Regions from separate parts of the Paenibacillus sp. FSL H8-0048 genome, predicted to be linked through region 3. Evidence: riboswitches for the same ligand, from Rfam matches in the RefSeq annotation. Region 3 holds a riboswitch; each other region holds the start of a gene.
The links. A riboswitch is a leader RNA that binds a small molecule or an ion and turns the genes downstream of it on or off. The one in region 3 is predicted to bind cyclic di-GMP.
Positions count from the first base shown of each region.

Region 1 (4,200 bases), 1.1 Mb from region 3:
CTGCTTGTGCGGGTCCCCGTCAATTCCTTTGAGTTTCAGTCTTGCGACCGTACTCCCCAGGCGGAGTGCTTACTGTGTTAACTTCGGCACCAAGGGTATCGAAACCCCTAACACCTAGCACTCATCGTTTACGGCGTGGACTACCAGGGTATCTAATCCTGTTTGCTCCCCACGCTTTCGCGCCTCAGCGTCAGTTACAGCCCAGAAAGTCGCCTTCGCCACTGGTGTTCCTCCACATATCTACGCATTTCACCGCTACACGTGGAATTCCACTTTCCTCTTCTGTACTCAAGTCACCCAGTTTCCAGTGCGACCTCAGGTTGAGCCCAAGGTTTAAACACCAGACTTAAATAACCGCCTGCGCGCGCTTTACGCCCAATAATTCCGGACAACGCTTGCCCCCTACGTATTACCGCGGCTGCTGGCACGTAGTTAGCCGGGGCTTTCTTCTCAGGTACCGTCACTCCGGCAGCAGTTACTCTACCGGACGTTCTTCCCTGGCAACAGAGCTTTACGATCCGAAAACCTTCATCACTCACGCGGCGTTGCTCCGTCAGGCTTGCGCCCATTGCGGAAGATTCCCTACTGCTGCCTCCCGTAGGAGTCTGGGCCGTGTCTCAGTCCCAGTGTGGCCGTTCACCCTCTCAGGTCGGCTACGCATCGTCGCCTTGGTGGGCCGTTACCCCACCAACTAGCTAATGCGCCGCAGGCCCATCCCCAAGCAGCAGATTGCTCCGCCTTTCATTCTCTCCTCAGGAGAAGAAAGAAATTATCCGGTATTAGCTACCGTTTCCGGTAGTTATCCCAGGCTTGAGGGCAGGTTGCCTACGTGTTACTCACCCGTCCGCCGCTAAGTTTGAAAGGAAGCAAGCTTCCTCTCAAACTCCGCTCGACTTGCATGTATTAGGCACGCCGCCAGCGTTCGTCCTGAGCCAGGATCAAACTCTCCAAATTGGTATTTAGAAAGAGCGATTGCTCATTTTGAAACATCTGACGAGAATTGTTACATTCTCTAATTTTGGATCTCACCGAAGTGATCTCCAGATACTCACTCGTTGTTCAGTTTTCAAAGATCAAGCTCGTTGTCAGCGACGATTACCGCGTCACCAGCAACTCTTATAATATATCACGTTCTTCCGAGCAATGCAAGCTTTATTTTCGAAATCACTTATTTAAGTAATCTCTCATTTCCTTTGCCGCTCCAACAACGCTTATTTATAATAACCTATCCTTCTATTAAAAAGCAACCTTTATATAAATAAAAATAACCCGCTTAATCATTAAGCGGGTTATTCTCAGGTAATGCTATAGTTCACAGCTATTTTTAGTAGAATTTCGCTGCAGTATATTTGCTTGCTGATTTGACCAGTTCTGTTGATGCTGTGTTCTTGCCCAGACCTGCATCAACTGTAGTATCAATCGTTACCCATTTGCCGTTCAGGAACACTTCGTTCCAGGCATGGTATGAAGTTACATAGCTTGTATTCCCCATAACCAATTTGGTTGGAATCCCTTCACTGCGGAGCATAGTAGCGAACAAGGATGCGTAATCGTAGCAGATCCCTTTGTTGGTAGCAAGCGTGTTATCGTTGTTCGGAATATAATCTGTGCTTACGCTGTTAGCCAGAGAGTAATCATATTTCACGTTAGTTACGATGTAATTGTAGATAGCCTTAACTTTGTCTGCATCTGTAGTCAGACCCTTTGTAAGCTGGGCTGCCTTTTGAACGGATTTATCGGAAGAACTCCACTTTACATTCTGTACGGAGCTCAAATATACGGCATTCACATTGCTCATGGAGAGAGATACAGTCTCGGAAGATAGCACTTTATATTTGTTGCCGGTAGTATTCTCAAGAACGGAAACCTTATAAGAGCCATTACCTTGTTGCAGCGGGAACGTCTCGTTCGGCTTGGAGGTGTATAAGTTGTAAGTATAGCTGTTATTGTCCTTGGTAATCATGAGCTTCATCTTCTTGTCCTTAGGAACGTCGTACGAAACCCCGATGACCCCTTGATCAAGTTGTCCAACATTTAACCAGCCTGAATCTGCATTAGCGGCTTGAGCAGTGCCTGTCTGCACGGAAGTGACGATCACAAAAAGTGTAATCAGCATTAAATAAAACTTTTTCATGGATAAAACTCCTTTCGGTAGCTGGCTGCCATTCTTACGGGAAGGCCCTTTAGCTTTGCGTCCCTACCTTTCGATAGGTTTGCCGTTATCGTATAAGCTTTATCTGTCCAATCTACTACCACATAATGACAGATTCTGAATTAAAACAAACAAAAAAAGCCTCTTCATTCGGTAGCTGGCTGCCATCCATGACGGGAAGGCCCTGTAGCTTTGCGTCCCTACCTTTCGATAGGTTTGCCGTTATCGTGTATTAGCTTTTGATAGTTCTATTTTACCATACCTCTATCTATTATCAAGACCCAAAATGCTAGATTCCACCACAAATATACTAAAATTTTATGTTTTTTTCGACCTTTATCGCCTTGTCTTGATAGATTCAGGTCAGCTTGGCATGAATTATAAGTCTGTGGGTCGGGTTGACAAGCGGATCACAGGTAATAAGAGTCAGAATCTTATCATCATCCTTTCCCTTCAGCACCGAAATATCGGTAGGCTCTACAATAGATACATCATATACAACATACTTGTATTCCTGGCCGCTTGTAATAACAGTAATGGTATCCCCTTTACCGACCTCATCCAGTCTGTTGAACAGCCGCCCTGCCGTTCTTGACCGGTGTGCCGCAATCGCTGCATTGCCTACCGCGCCAATCGGAGCCGTCACCTTCATATGCGCCGCAGCATGCTTCATATTGGTCTTGGTGGCGCCCTCCAGTACAGGAAGCTTCAGATCGATTTTGTCGATTTCAATAATGGCGGTGATCTTGCCTCCAACTTCAATCTCGGGCGCTGTAGTGGGTACCGGCTCTTCTGCACCAGACTCTTCCGCCAGCAGCTGGGTGACTTCCGCATAAGGCTTGCTCAGATCCTGGCTGGCAGGAGCGGTAGCCGAAGGAACGATTTCACTATAAGCCTGTTCGGCCTCTTCCAGCAGCTTCTGCTGCTGAGCGTCCTCGTACCATTCGCTTCCTTTGGGGTAGAGCATAATCAGGACCCCGGCAAGTATAATCAAATAGGATAACTTCCGCATGACAATCGCCTCCGCAATATAGAATAAGTGCTACCTCCTCAGAATACCGGGAAGATATGCTGTCTCTTTAGAATACCCATTTCCGGCTTCCAAAGAAATTAATGATCACTGTAATGAAGGTAACCAGCACCTTGGCCAGCAGTACCTGTATCCCCAGCCGGTCCGTCAGAAGATGAATCAGCAGCACCGAAATGCCCAGCACCAGCAGATTCAGGACAATAAATCTCACCAGCTGCATCCGGTCAAAGCCGCCATCCCCGCCTCTGTCTCTTCCCTTAAAGGTCACCTTCTTATTCCAGAAAAAGCTGTTGGCCGTCCCGGCACTGTAGGAAATAATCTGTGCAGGAGTGTTAAGCATCCCCAGGGAATGCAGCAGGGTAAATACCGCAAAATCTATGAATGTGTTAAGCAGGCCCACCGCATTAAATTTCAGAAACTGAATCATGCCTGCGCGCCAAGCCTTATCTTGCATAATCACTTTCCTTCCGGGTGTCTTCAGCCTCTGTATCCGGGTAGCCTCTGGTCTCGCGCACGATATAGAGCGGTCTATCCTTCGATTCGTCATAGATCCGTCCGATGTATTCGCCAATGACGCCCAGCAGCATCAGCACAATGCCGTTAAACAACAGGTTCACCCCGACGATGGACGCCCAGCCCGGCACGGTCCAGGAGGTGAAGACCTTCTGGAATAAGACCAGGAACAGGTAGATGAAGCTGGAAAAGGACAGGAAGAAGCCGACATAGGAGGCGATTTTGAGCGGCTTATGCGAGAAGGAGGTGATTCCGTCGAGCGCAAAGCGGATCATTTTTTTGAGCGGATATTTCGTCTCCCCGGCATAGCGTTCTTCCCGCACATATTCCACCATGGTCTGCCGGAAGCCGACCCAGCTCACCAGCCCCCGTACATAACGGTTCTTCTCCTTCAGACCGCGCAGCACATCGCAGACCTTGCGGTCGATCAGCCGGAAATCCCCTGTATCTGTGGGAATCTCCACACTGGTCATGCTGCTGAGCAGACGGTAAAAGATTTTGGCCG
Region 1 covers NZ_JBBODF010000001.1:3,852,721-3,856,920, forward strand. Annotated here, with positions in the region: rRNA gene NSU18_RS16310 (16S ribosomal RNA) at 1-954, opposite strand, end outside; gene NSU18_RS16315 (transglutaminase-like domain-containing protein) at 1,325-2,134, opposite strand; cyclic di-GMP riboswitch class I at 2,148-2,228, opposite strand; cyclic di-GMP riboswitch class I at 2,302-2,383, opposite strand; gene NSU18_RS16320 (class D sortase) at 2,511-3,164, opposite strand; gene NSU18_RS16325 (GtrA family protein) at 3,232-3,636, opposite strand; gene NSU18_RS16330 (glycosyltransferase family 2 protein) at 3,626-4,200, opposite strand, start outside.
Region 1: another riboswitch for cyclic di-GMP. It lies ahead of NSU18_RS16315 (transglutaminase-like domain-containing protein); the one in region 3 lies ahead of NSU18_RS21415 (flagellar assembly protein A).

Region 2 (4,200 bases), 930 kb from region 3:
CTCTGCTGTCGGCGTTGGTGTCGGTCCTGCCGTTGGCGTTGGTGTTGGTACTGCCGTTGGCGTTGGTGTTGGTACTGCCGTTGGCGTCGGTGTTGGCACTGCCGTTGGCGTCGGTGTTGGCTCTGCCGTTGGTGTCGGTGTCGGTACTGCCGTTGGTGTCGGTGTTGACACTGCTGTCGGCGTTGGTGTCGGTCCTGCCGTTGGCGTCGGTGTTGGCACTGCCGTTGGCGTTGGTGTCGGCTCTGCTGTCGGCGTCGGTGTTGGTACTGCTGTCGGCGTCGGTGTTGGTACTGCCGTTGGCGTTGGTGTCGGTACTGCTGTCGGCGTCGGTGTTGGCACTGCCGTTGGCGTCGGTGTTGGCACTGCCGTTGGCGTCGGTGTCGGTACTGCTGTTGGCGTCGGTGTTGGCACTGCCGTTGGCGTCGGTGTTGGCACTGCCGTTGGCGTTGGCGTCGGCTTCACTGTCGGCGTTGGTGTCGGCTTCACTGTTGGCGTTGGTGTCGGCTTCACGGTCGGCGTTGGCGTCGGCTTCACTGTCGGCGTTGGCGTCGGCTTCACTGTCGGCGTTGGCGTCGGCTTCACTGTCGGTGTTGGCGTCGGCTTCACGGTCGGCGTTGGCGTCGGCTTCACAGTCGGCGTTGGTGTCGGCTTCACAGTCGGCGTTGGCGTCGGCTTCACTGTTGGTGTTGGCGTCGGCTTCACAGTCGGCGTTGGTGTCGGCTTCACAGTCGGCGTTGGCGTCGGCTTCACAGTCGGCGTTGGCGTCGGCTTCACGGTCGGCGTTGGCGTCGGCTTCACGGTTGGCTTTGGAGTTGGGGTGCACAGAGGTGTAGGTGAAGGTTTTATAGTCGGTGTAGGCTTCACAGTTGGAGTCGGTGTTGGTTTTACTGTAGGTGTTGGCGTTACCGTTGGTGTCACTGTGGGTGTTGGCGTTACCGTTGGTGTTGGTGTCACTGTTGGTGTTGGTGTTACCATCGGCGTTGGTTTCACTGTGGGTGTCGGCGTTACCGTTGGTGTTGGTTTCACTGTGGGTGTTGGCGTTACCGTCGGCGTTGGTGTCACTGTGGGTGTCGGCGTTACGGTCGGCGTCGGACTCGGCGGCGGCCCCTCTCCCTCGTACATTCCAAGGTGCATCTCAACACCGCCGCTAAAAGATTTTGCAATCAGGGTCCCGTACAGCTCTGCTCCCTTATAATGAATATCCGCTCTGGGTGCGAGAATCGTCCCGTAGAAGGACGTATACTCGATATTCACCTCAGAAGCCTCGTAAAAGTTGAACAATACTTGACTGGCCCTGCCATTATTCATTGCAAAACTTGGCACATTGACTGTAGACCCGCTAATATTAATAATCAACGTTGCGTTCGGGGCAATATTGAATTGGATGTAATTCGTTTTTGCCAGAGTAGCGGCATCCAGATGAACGACATTGAAGGCATCCGGTGCATTGATTGTAAGCTGCCCATAATGATTATCGCCAATCTCATTCGTGCCGGCTAAGGCTCCATACTCTGTGGATCGGGAGATCAGCATCTGCTGCTCGGCTGCAAAATCAATCGGGCTGGCATTTTTCTTCCCGCCTTTAATGCTGACACTAGGCTCATTGGCTGTAAAGCTATTCCCAAATACCACATTTCCATAGATCTCTCCGCTGCCCGAATGTACAAAATCCTTACCGGCCACAAGTACATCCGTCGGAGCAGCATCCCTGTATGCTCTGGCTACTCCGTAGCCTCCGGTGAGGGTAATGTTCCCTGCCGCTGCCAGGCGGCCTTCAATCTGATCATTGCCTTGCACAAAATCCCCGAAAATAAAAGCATTAAAATTCCCTGCAACTCCTAAAACCGGTGTTGGCGTATACGGCACCCCTGAAGCTGCTCTAACATCCGTCCCCCATGTAAAGGCACTGGATAAAGTCAATAGGCCCGCCATAATGATGGCGGCTGTTTTACGTACTCTTTTTTTCAATAGTCCACACCTCCTAGTTACTATTCTATGAATCTGTCACGCGACTATAACAACAAAAAGACCGCCACGAAGGGTTAGCTTCACGGCGGCCGGACGACCCTAGCCTCAACTTTAGAGACAGTAGATTCCTGACTTTGCGTCCCGTTCTTTCGATACGGTTTGCGTTTGTACATGATTTCGGTATGAAATTGAGATTCGCTTATGTAAATTCATGGTTGAGTCTATGACATTTGTTACTTTTGTACTAATTTTAGTTTATCCGCTCCCCCACCCTATTGTCAATCCATTCCCAGTATATTTTTTGAAATTATTTTCGCAATGATTTCTTATTGAACCCTTGTACCATAAGGCTTAACGGGCGAGTCTCTTGTTTATCTGCTGACGAAAAAAGTCGAGAAATCAGAGAATCGGCTGTAGCCGTTTATCTCTTCTCTCTACAATTGTATCAATTTATATTATTAAAATTTGATGCATTTGTCCTATTTCATCACCCTCAGCCCAGCTCCACTCATCATCTGCTCCTGTTCAAAGCAATTTTACCTATTTATAGGCATCTCAACTGAAAAAAAGTGCCGCCCATAAGGACGACACCTGCTAATAGAATTCATATATTTTGAATAAAAATGTCGCCTAGGCAGACCCGAACAGCTGAACCCAGCCAATCATCGATACCCAGAGCGGAACACTTAGAATAATCCCGAATACCAAACCACGGCGGAGACTTCCTTCATGACTCATTGCCATTCTCCTTTGAGCTGATTTATTTTTCAATCTTTATTATTTCAATTTTAATATATAATAATTCGTTTTATTTTATTGCGAAAAAAATCACATTATTTGAGTAATTTATTAAACCCATTGATTATTTTTTGAAAAATGAGTTACAATGCGAATATACGTTCTCTTCGAGGGGTTGAGAGAGATGCATAGAGCAGAGAGTCAGGATAACCTGCTGGTCAAATCCTATATTTTGCTGCCGCTTATACTATCCGCCTTTGAGCGCGATGCTTCTGCTATATCCTCAGAGCTGCGCACGCCCGCGCCTTATCTGGAGGTGATCCAGAGGGCCGTCCATGCCGCTTCTGCCGATCTGCGGGAGATTCGTGCCGGGATGCGCGCCCGTGGTCTGAAGGTCTATGAACAGCAGCGGCTGGAGGCGGGCGTTGAAGCCAGATTCGTCTGCAGAGGTTATCACGAGCGGATGCTGCTGCTGGATGATGTGATTGCCGCCCAGGCCACTCTGCATATGCGGAGATATCTGGGTATGGAGAAGACGGAGCAGGGCGGCGGTTCGAAGTAAGGTTAACAAAAGAAGCCTGCCGCAAGCGGCAGACTTCTGCATTAAATGATCACCCGGATGCGGTTACATTAACAACGTCCAATACCCGAGCGTGCCGCATATAACCACCACAGCTACCGGGTACAGGATTCTACGGCTTACCTGATCCCTGAACGCAAGAAACAAACAAAGCATACAAAGCCATGCAATTAGAAGGCTTCCCATCTATTATGCATACGCTCCTTCCCGGCATTCCTGCCCCTCTCCAGCGGTAGACCGCCTCAGAGCACAACTATCCTTATATACTTATATAGGAAGATTCCCCGCCGAATATCCCAATTATACCAGCTGACAGCCAATCCGGAGCATTATTTCTTCAACAATGCCGTCAGAAAATTCACATTTCCTCTTCCAGCACAGGATATTCCCAGAACCCCAGACGTCCCTTGGCAGGGATGGGATGTACCAGCGGAACAACCTCCTCCAGCTTCCAGGCATACCTTCCTTCGGCATAATTGCCGAATATATATTCATTGCCGTCCGGCCAGCCTTGCTGCGCCAGCTCCGGCGTCACCTCACAGCAATCCGCAATGCGGCTGACCGCAATGATCCTGCCGGTTGGCAGATTGTCCGCAGTGTAGCCATGACGGGCCAGCAACGACTGATACGGCTCCGTCCGGCAGATCGCCTTATTCACCTGCATCCCGGCATGAATGGCTAACTCTCCCCGGTAGGCAGTCCGCCAGGTCCGGGTTTCGATTTGTTTTTCTCCCAGCGCAATTAACGTGGCCCACGGCTGGCGAATGGTCAGGCATTTCATAATGTAGCTTGCCTCCTCTGGTGATAGAATAATAGTTAAGAAGGAAGACAGATAAAATATAGGTAACAAATTAGATCAAGAGTACGGGGTATTAAAAATGAAAATTATTCAATGAGGATACCACATATAAGCT
Region 2 covers NZ_JBBODF010000001.1:4,045,906-4,050,105, forward strand. Annotated here, with positions in the region: gene NSU18_RS17155 (choice-of-anchor A family protein) at 1-1,968, opposite strand, end outside; cyclic di-GMP riboswitch class I at 2,050-2,142, opposite strand; gene NSU18_RS17160 (hypothetical protein) at 2,891-3,268, shown strand; gene NSU18_RS17165 (ASCH domain-containing protein) at 3,645-4,067, opposite strand.
Region 2: another riboswitch for cyclic di-GMP. It lies ahead of NSU18_RS17155 (choice-of-anchor A family protein); the one in region 3 lies ahead of NSU18_RS21415 (flagellar assembly protein A).

Region 3 (4,200 bases):
CACAAAAACGAGTCTCCGTATCTGTATACGGGGGCTCGCTTTGTGTGTGTATAGATATGAACGTCACCGTCAGTAGTAGTACTTAACAAGAATCCCGCACAAGCAGCTTGCCGCCGGACTCCAGGCGGCTGCCCTGCGACTGGGCAAGATTAATCACTGCATGCTCCTCCTGGAGCAGTTCAATCTCTTCGCCCAGCTTGAGGAGCAGCCTGGAGAAGCTGCTTAGGACACTATCCGTAATATATCCGGTGAATTGCCCCGGGTGGGTGAACACCTCAAGCATGTGCCGGAGCGGGTCTGTGCCTGAGCCGAACTCTCCGTTCATACGGCTCAGGGCAGCTTCAAGATCGCGGATCAGGCTATCGAGGTGGTTGTATTTATCCTCCAGCAGCAGCATGACCACCAGTCCGTAATTCACCGACTGCTGCCGGGACTCTACGTTCTTGGCAAGCTGGCGTGCCGCCTCGCGCAGTCCGTCCACTTCTATACGCAGCAGTCCTGCGAGGCTGTGCAGACGATGCTGCTGTACCCCGGCATATCCGGCGTACAGGCCGCTGCCGGTGACCTGGCCGCTAACATAAATACTGCCGGTCGCTATAATCGTAGATTGGCGGATATCGCCATAGACGTACACATTTCCCAGGGCTTCGATCCGTACAGATCCTTCCAGATCTCCCGGTACAATAATGTCGCCTGCGAACATAACGTCGCCCGCAGGCTCAGTCATCTCTCTGGTCAGCAGACAGACCGGAGGGAAGTCGCAGATCCGGACGCTGCCGCTTCCTCCGCAGATGCGGGGTCTGCCTGTGCGGTTGGCTACGATATTACCGCAGGGAAGGAGCTTGGCGTGATTACCGGCAGCGAAGTAGATATCCTGCGGCGGGGGAGGGGGCAGGACCCTTCCGTCTGTGCCGAGGCCGGGAATGCCTTCCTCCGGCGGCAGCTTGCGGGCGAAGACTTCACCTGCATAGGTGAAGGGGGCTCCCGGGAAACGGAGATACTCCAAGGGTTCCGCGGGCTTCTGAGCGGGGGCTTCCTGCCCCCCAAGCATTCTGTTCCCCTCCAGTGTATGCTCCGGCAGCTGGAATTCCAGCCGGGCCTCCTTGCCGGGCAGCGGGGCTCTTCCTTCAGCGATACATACGGGAAGATATGTAGGATTCGTAAGCTCCGCGTACAGGGCGGAAATGTTCAGGCTCTGCAGAATGAAACGGTTGTCCAGTGAGGAAATAATCTGTTCTATGGTGAGCGTGGACAGCAGCACCGCCGGGTTGGGCTGGGCACGGACGACCGTCTCGAAGGCGGCGGGACAGTTGACCAGATTCCAGGCGTACTTCTCTGCACGATATAAAGTGAAGTGGACCTTGAGCTTGTCAGGCGATACGGTGATTTCATACTGCGGCTTCTCGCAGATCTCCCAGGTAATATAATCTGCCTTGGTCACCTCAGTTGGCTCTGTAACGGTCTTCCAGTTGATCTTCAGGACAACAGGGTGGATCGCAGAAATACGGGCGGGAGCGCCTCCGGGGAGCGGGGGAGTAATGAATATCTGGTTGTCCTGCACGAGGATAATTCCATTCTTATCTCCAGTTGTCCCGTCAGAAGCTCGGCCCTCCACAGAGAATGAATCCAGGAGACCTTTACGTTCAAGCATCAGGGACTCTACGAATTCATATCGGCTTGGTTCGATATCCTGCTGCGGCATGGTTGTAACCTCACTTTTTCGTATGATCAATGGCAATTCGTACAGAAAAAGAACATCATCAAGCCCGGAAGTCTTATCTTCCTCCTGAACAGCTGGCTTAAGTGGTCTCTATTGGCAGCCTGGCAACCGTAAACGCGGATTCCGGCGTTCTTAGGCCCATAGCTTTGCGTCCTGCCCTTTCGGGGAGTTTGCCTTTAGAAATAGATCAATGATATACATCCTGTAGAGGCGATGAATTGTGATCGACTGCAATCGACAAAAAGAATCATAAATAGTTCTTATGCGTCATTAACTTCTGCAAACAAGCTTAATTCTAGTACTTAAAGAGCTATTTTTCAACTATATTATGCCTATTTATCAAAAAACTCGAAATATGCAGCTCTATTTCGACAAAAAAACTGGTTTCCCAGCGCTTACAGCTTATGGAAGGGGAATAGGAGAGGGATTGTGGGTATTCAACGGTTGGGACATCCTGGGCTTAGCAAAACCCGGAGTGTTCCTTTTTAATAAGCAGTATTGCGAGTGAATATGTTATGTATGTGTTAGTTATGTGAATTAACACAAACATTCAATGCATTATTTCGTAATAAAACCGAAGACATCCCAAATTCATTGTAATATAATCTAACTCATACCAAGGAAACGCGAATTAATGTTAACAAATATAACGTTAATAGAGATGACGGCATCAGGAGAGGAGCATAAACCATGCAAATTGCAGCAACACCTTACATCTGGCCTTATGACGGGGCGTTGGACCCGGCGAAGACAGCGCTGATGATTATCGACATGCAGACGGATTTTTGCGGCAAGGGCGGTTACGTCGAGAGAATGGGCTATGACCTCTCATTAACAGCGCGGGCGATTCAGCCCATTCAGCGCCTGCTGGCCCGTATCCGGGACATCGAAGGGTTCACCGTGATTCATACCCGCGAGGGGCATAAGCCGGATCTGTCGGATCTGCCGGCGAACAAGCGGTGGCGAAGCCGCCAGATCGGGGCTGAGATCGGCTCCGATGGACCGGCGGGACGAATCCTCGTACGGGGGGAACGCGGCTGGCAGATCATCGAGGAGCTGGCGCCTATTGCCGGAGAGTACATTATAGACAAGCCGGGCAAAGGCAGCTTTTATGCAACGGACCTGGACCTGATCTTGAAGAATAAAGGAATTACCCATCTGATTCTGACTGGAATTACTACGGATGTCTGTGTACACACCACGATGCGGGAGGCCAATGACCGGGGGTACGAGTGTCTGATTCTTGCAGATTGTACAGGAGCGACGGATGAAGCGAATCACCTGGCGGCACTGAGTATGGTTCAAATGCAGGGCGGGGTGTTCGGCAGTGTAAGTGATTCACAAGCGGTGCTGAAGGCGCTGGAGCAATACTAAATCATTCATAAACGGGGGAATTACCATGTGGAACAAGTCCAGAACGAAGGCGCTGATGCTGTTAACCTCGCTAATGCTGCTCCTGACCGCCTGCGGTAACCATACGGAAGCCGGGAAGGCCGAAGGACAAGGAGCGGAAGGCTCGGGCGAGCTGAAAAAGGTGGTGCTCCGGCTGAAATGGATTCACCAGGCGCAGTTTGCCGGCTTTTATACCGCAGTGGAAAAAGGCTTCTATAAAGAAGCGGGGCTGGATGTTGAGATCCGCCCGGGGGGCTCGGATTTCCCGGCTGTGCAGATGGTAGCTTCCGGCAGTGAGGAGTTCGGGGTTACCGGTGCCGACCAGGTCGTCATTGCCAGAGAAAAGGGCGTCCCGGTCAAAGCGTTGTCCGCAATCTACCGCAAAACCCCGTTCGTCATGTTCGCACTCAAAGAGTCGGGGATCAAGACAATGGAGGATCTTACCGGGCAAAAGGTGGGCATCAAGCTGGGCGGCAACGAAGAGCTGACCTTCCGTGCCATGGAGAAAAGCGCAGGCATTGACCCTTCGCAAATCGAAGAGATGCCGGTCAAATATGATCTGAGTCCGCTGTTAACCGGTCAGGTCAAGGCTTGGCCCGGATATGTCATTAATGAAGTGCTGGCTGTAGAGGAGCAGGGCAAGGAAGTGAATATTATCGATCCAAACGACTATGGCATCAATTTCTATGCCGATACCTTGTTCACCACGGAGTCTGTTATTAAGAAGGACCCGGAGATGGTCGCAAGCTTCGTGCAGGCCTCTATGCAGGGCTGGGATTATGCGGTCAAGCATCCGGAGGAGGCGGCAGAATTCGGTCTTAAGTATGGCGAGAAGCTGGATTTGAAGCATGAGGTCAATATGATGAAGGCCAGCATTCCGCTGCTTGATCCGGAGAAGCTCCCGCTGGGCTCGATGGACGAGGCATCTTGGGAGACACTGCAGAAGAATCTGGTCGAGCTGGGCTTTGTGAAAAATGAACAGGACATAGGCGGACTGTTCACCAACGAGTTTTTGAAATAAGGAGGGGCCTGATAATGACAACAGCGATCAAAGAACAGCTGGAGGCTGCCGCCGTGCAGCATCCCGG
Region 3 covers NZ_JBBODF010000001.1:4,980,064-4,984,263, forward strand. Annotated here, with positions in the region: gene NSU18_RS21415 (flagellar assembly protein A) at 83-1,732, opposite strand; cyclic di-GMP riboswitch class I at 1,813-1,905, opposite strand; gene biuH (biuret amidohydrolase) at 2,411-3,094, shown strand; gene NSU18_RS21425 (ABC transporter substrate-binding protein) at 3,120-4,133, shown strand; gene NSU18_RS21430 (ABC transporter ATP-binding protein) at 4,148-4,200, shown strand, end outside.